DNA from 2 places in the Streptomyces sp. NPDC029674 genome. Region 2 is predicted to be linked to the other one. Evidence: riboswitches for the same ligand, from Rfam matches in the RefSeq annotation. Region 2 holds a riboswitch; the other holds the start of a gene.
What was found. A riboswitch is a leader RNA that binds a small molecule or an ion and turns the genes downstream of it on or off. The one in region 2 is predicted to bind glycine.
Positions count from the first base shown of each region.

Region 1: linked by a shared signal. The riboswitch ahead of gcvT (glycine cleavage system aminomethyltransferase GcvT) and the one ahead of gcvP (aminomethyl-transferring glycine dehydrogenase) in region 2 are both predicted to bind glycine.

Region 1 is NZ_JBJDPY010000011.1:246,170-248,361, forward strand. Features, by position in the region: gene ACI2L3_RS26360 (AAA family ATPase) at 1-435, opposite strand, end outside; glycine riboswitch at 577-684, shown strand; gene gcvT (glycine cleavage system aminomethyltransferase GcvT) at 834-1,967, shown strand; gene gcvH (glycine cleavage system protein GcvH) at 2,026-2,192, shown strand, end outside.
Region 2 is NZ_JBJDPY010000018.1:10,362-12,553, reverse strand. Features, by position in the region: gene gcvP (aminomethyl-transferring glycine dehydrogenase) at 1-1,387, opposite strand, end outside; glycine riboswitch at 1,575-1,674, opposite strand; gene ACI2L3_RS32745 (PRC-barrel domain-containing protein) at 1,819-2,192, shown strand, end outside; gene ACI2L3_RS32740 (DNA polymerase IV) at 2,115-2,192, opposite strand, start outside.

The sequences.
Region 1 (2,192 bases), on a different contig from region 2:
CACCCACGCCTGGGTGCCGCAGTCGTGCACGACGACGCCGGCCCCGGTGCGCAGGGTGCGGCGCAGGCCGGCGTAGTGCGCGAGGCGGACCAGGGGGCGGTAGACCGCGTACGGCAGCAGGCGGGGCATGCGGTGGGCCCAGCGGTCGCGGGTGTCCTGGGAGTCGATGCGGGGGCCCGTGACGGCCTGCCGCATCAGCGTCGACTTTCCGCCACCGGGCAGCCCGGAGACGACGACGAGGTCGCCCTCGCCGAAGGTGAGGCGGCGGGGGCTGTGGCCGGCCCGCTGCCGCAGGTCCCGGACGACGGCCACGGGGAGCGGGCCGCAGCTCTCCGCGGCCGGGGTGGCGGCCTGCTTGGGCAGTGCCACCCCCGTGGTAGTGGCAAAGACGCTGGTCCTGCTGCGCACCGTGATCGGCCTCCCCGTAGCGGTCACGTACTGCCTTCCCCAGCAAGTGTAAAGAGAAGGTAATGCGGCACAAGAGCATTCCGGGGCCATGGCATCCGTATCCGGGCAAGGGTCCCCCTGGACAGGGTCGCGTGCAATGATGTGCCCGCCAACTCCATACCGGCCGTTTGAATCCGCGCGGGAGAGTCCCCGGAGCCAGCACGCACCGCGTGCCCGGGGCGCCGAAGGAGCAAGTCCCTCCCTTGAATCTCTCAGGCCCCGTACCGCGCGGGCGAGGCACATCTGAAAAGCGGGCCGCCCCGGCGGTCCCACCCAAGGTGCAAGCCGGGCGTCCCGGATACCGGGACACTCTCGGCGAACCTCTCAGGTTCCGATGACAGATGGGGAGGATCGACCTCGCCCGTCATGCCCTGGGAGTTCCCTTCATGAGCACTGCCCCCCGTCTCACAGCCCTCGATGCCGTGCATCGCGCGCTCGGCGCGACCATGACCGACTTCGCGGGCTGGGACATGCCGCTGCGGTACGGCAGCGAGCGCGACGAGCACAACGCCGTGCGCACCAAGGCCGGCCTCTTCGACCTCTCCCACATGGGCGAGATCACGGTCACAGGACCGGAGGCCGTGGACTTCCTGAACTTCTCGCTGGTCGGCAACATCGGCTCCATCGGTGTCGGCCGTGCCCGCTACACGATGATCGTCGCCGAGGACGGCGGCATCCTGGACGACCTGATCGTCTACCGCCTCGGCGAGGCGGAGACCCCCGAGTACATGGTCGTCGCCAACGCCTCCAACGCCCGGACCGTGCTGGACGAGCTGAGCAACCGCGTCGAGGGGTTCGACGCCGAGGTCCGCGACGACCGCGAGGCGTACGCGCTCCTCGCCGTCCAGGGCCCCGAGTCCCCCGGCATCCTCAAGTCACTCACGGATGCCGACCTGGACAACCTCAAGTACTACGCGGGCCTGCCCGGCACCGTCGCGGGCGTCCCCGCGCTGATCGCCCGCACCGGCTACACCGGCGAGGACGGCTTCGAGCTCTTCGTCGCCCCCGGTGACGCCGAGAAGCTGTGGAACGCGCTGATGGAGGCGGGCACGCCGGTCGGCATGGTCCCGGCCGGTCTCTCCTGCCGCGACACGCTGCGCCTGGAGGCGGGCATGCCGCTGTACGGGCACGAGCTGACCGCCGAGCTGACGCCCTTCGACGCCGGGCTCGGCCGCGTCGTCAAGTTCGAGAAGACGTCACAGGCGGACTCCTTCGTGGGCCGCGCGGCCCTGGCCGCCGCCGCCGAGCGCGCCGAGACCGCCCCGCCGCGCAAGCTGGTCGGGCTGATCGCCGAGGGCCGCCGGGTCCCGCGCGCGGGCTTCTCCGTGGTCGCCGACGGCAAGGTCATCGGCGAGGTCACCTCCGGCGCCCCGTCCCCGACGCTGGGCAAGCCGATCGCGATGGCGTACGTCGACGCCGGGCACGCGGCGCCGGGCACGCCGGGTGTCGGTGTGGACATCCGCGGCACCCACGAGCCGTACGAGGTCGTGGCCCTGCCGTTCTACAAGCGCCAGAAGTGACCCCCCGCACATCGTCCCCGTTCCGCAGCACCCACCCGCGTACAGGAGAATTCAGGTCATGAGCAACCCCCAGCAGCTTCGCTACAGCAAGGAGCACGAGTGGCTGTCGGCCACCGAGGACGGCGTGGCGACCGTCGGCATCACGGAGCACGCGGCCAACGCGCTCGGTGACGTCGTCTTCGCCCAGCTCCCCGAGGTCGGCGACACCCTGGTCGCGGGCGAGTC
Region 2 (2,192 bases):
CCGTGACGGTGGCGTCGAGCGCCTCGACGTCGGCGTCGACACCGAAGGCGCCCCAGACCGCGCTGAGCTGCCGGCGCGTGGTCGTCTCGTCACAGGACAGGGAGACGTGGTCGGCGTCGACGAGGTGGATGTTGACGCCGGCCTCGCGGGCGGTGACCACCAGCTGCTCGGCCTTGCCGGGCGCCCGCACCGTGAGCGTGTCGAAGTAGGCGCCGTGGACGACCTCGTAACCGCCCCCGGTGAGACCGGCGGCGAGCAGCGTCGCGTACCGGTGGGTGCGCCGCGCGATGGCCTTCAGGCCGTCGGGCCCGTGGTAAACGGCGTACATTCCGGCCATGACGGCGAGCAGCACCTGAGCGGTACAGATGTTGCTGGTGGCCTTCTCGCGGCGGATGTGCTGCTCACGGGTCTGCAGCGCGAGCCGGTAGGCCTTGTTGCCGTCGGCGTCGACGGAGACACCGACGAGCCGCCCCGGCAGGCTGCGCGCGAACTTCTCGCGGACCGCCATGTAACCGGCGTGCGGCCCGCCGAAGCCCATCGGCACACCGAAGCGCTGCGTCGTGCCGACGGCGATGTCGGCGCCGAGCTCGCCGGGCGAGGTGAGCAGCGTCAGGGCGAGCAGGTCGGCGGCGACGGTGACGACGGCACCGAGCTCGTGCGCCTGGTCGACGAGCGGCTTGATGTCGCGTACGGCACCGGAGGCGCCCGGGTACTGGATGAGTACGCCGACGACGCCGCGCTCGGCGACCTCGGCCGGCAGGCCCTCGCTCAGGTCGGCGACGACGACCTCGACGCCGGTGGGCTCGGCGCGGGTCTGTATGACGGCGATGGTCTGCGGCAGGGCGTCGGCGTCGACGACGAACACGCCGTTCTTGACCTTGCCCATGCGGCGCGACAGGGCCATGGCCTCGGCGGCCGCCGTGCCCTCGTCGAGGAGCGAGGCCCCGGAGGTGGGCAGGCCGGTCAGCTCGGCGACCATGGTCTGGAAGTTGAGCAGCGCCTCGAGCCGGCCCTGCGAGATCTCCGGCTGGTACGGCGTGTAGGCCGTGTACCAGGCCGGGTTCTCCATCACGTTCCGCAGGATCACCGGCGGCGTGAAGGTGCCGTAGTACCCGAGTCCGATCATGGAGTCGAGAACCCGGTTCCGGTCGGCGAGGGAGCGCAGCTCGGCGAGCACCTCGGCCTCCGAGCGCGCGCCGGGCAGGTCCAGCGCCTCGGCGTTCTTGATCACATCCGGCACCGCGGCGGCCGTCAGCTCGTCGAGCGAGCCGTACCCGACCTGGGCGAGCATCTTGGCGCACGCTTCCGCATCGGGCCCGATGTGCCGCTGCTCGAAGAGGATGCCCTGCTCAAGCTCCGAGAGCGGGATGCGATGGGTGGCAGTCATTGCGGAGGCCTCCTGGTCTGCACGACCTGCGAGGGGTACCACGGCGCGGGTACCCGGACGGCCTCCCCCTCTGTCATCTCAACCTGAGAGCTTCACAGGCCCGCCTGTCGACAGATCTGCTTTCACCGTCGGTGAGGAAGGGTTCCGAACGTGCCCGCCCGACGCCCGCCCTGCTTTCCAGAGTGACCTCGTCCGTGCGGTACGGGTGCCTGAGAGATTCCGGGGAGGATTTGCTCCTTCGGCGCCTCCGGGAAGTGCCTTCCGGAGAGCTCTCCCGCACGGGGTCAGCAGCCAAGCGCCAGCCTACCAGCGAGGACCCCGGCCGTTCCCTCGAGTGGCCACCTGCCCCGAAGTGCTCTTTCGTAGTGACTACGAATGATTAAAGATGAGTTACGCCCGTTTCCGACGAGCCGCGACCAGCTGGAGGGCCCGTGCAGACCGATATCGATCCGCGCAACCTGATCGGCCGCAAGGCGTTCGACCGGAACGGAACCAAGATCGGCACGATCGACGAGGTCTACCTCGACGACGCCACCGGCGCCCCGGAGTGGGCCGCCATACGCACCGGCCTGTTCAGCCGCGACGCCTTCGTCCCGCTGGAGCCGAGCGAACTGGCCGAGGACGGAACCCTCCGCATCCCGTTCGAACGCGCCCTGATCAAGGACGCCCCGGACTTCGGAGTGGGCCGCCACCTCTCCCCCGAGCAGGAACTCCAGCTGTACCACCACTACGGCCTGGACACGACACCACCGAAGTCCCCGCCGTCCCCACCCCCTCCCGACCAGGACTTCGGCCGGATCGCCGG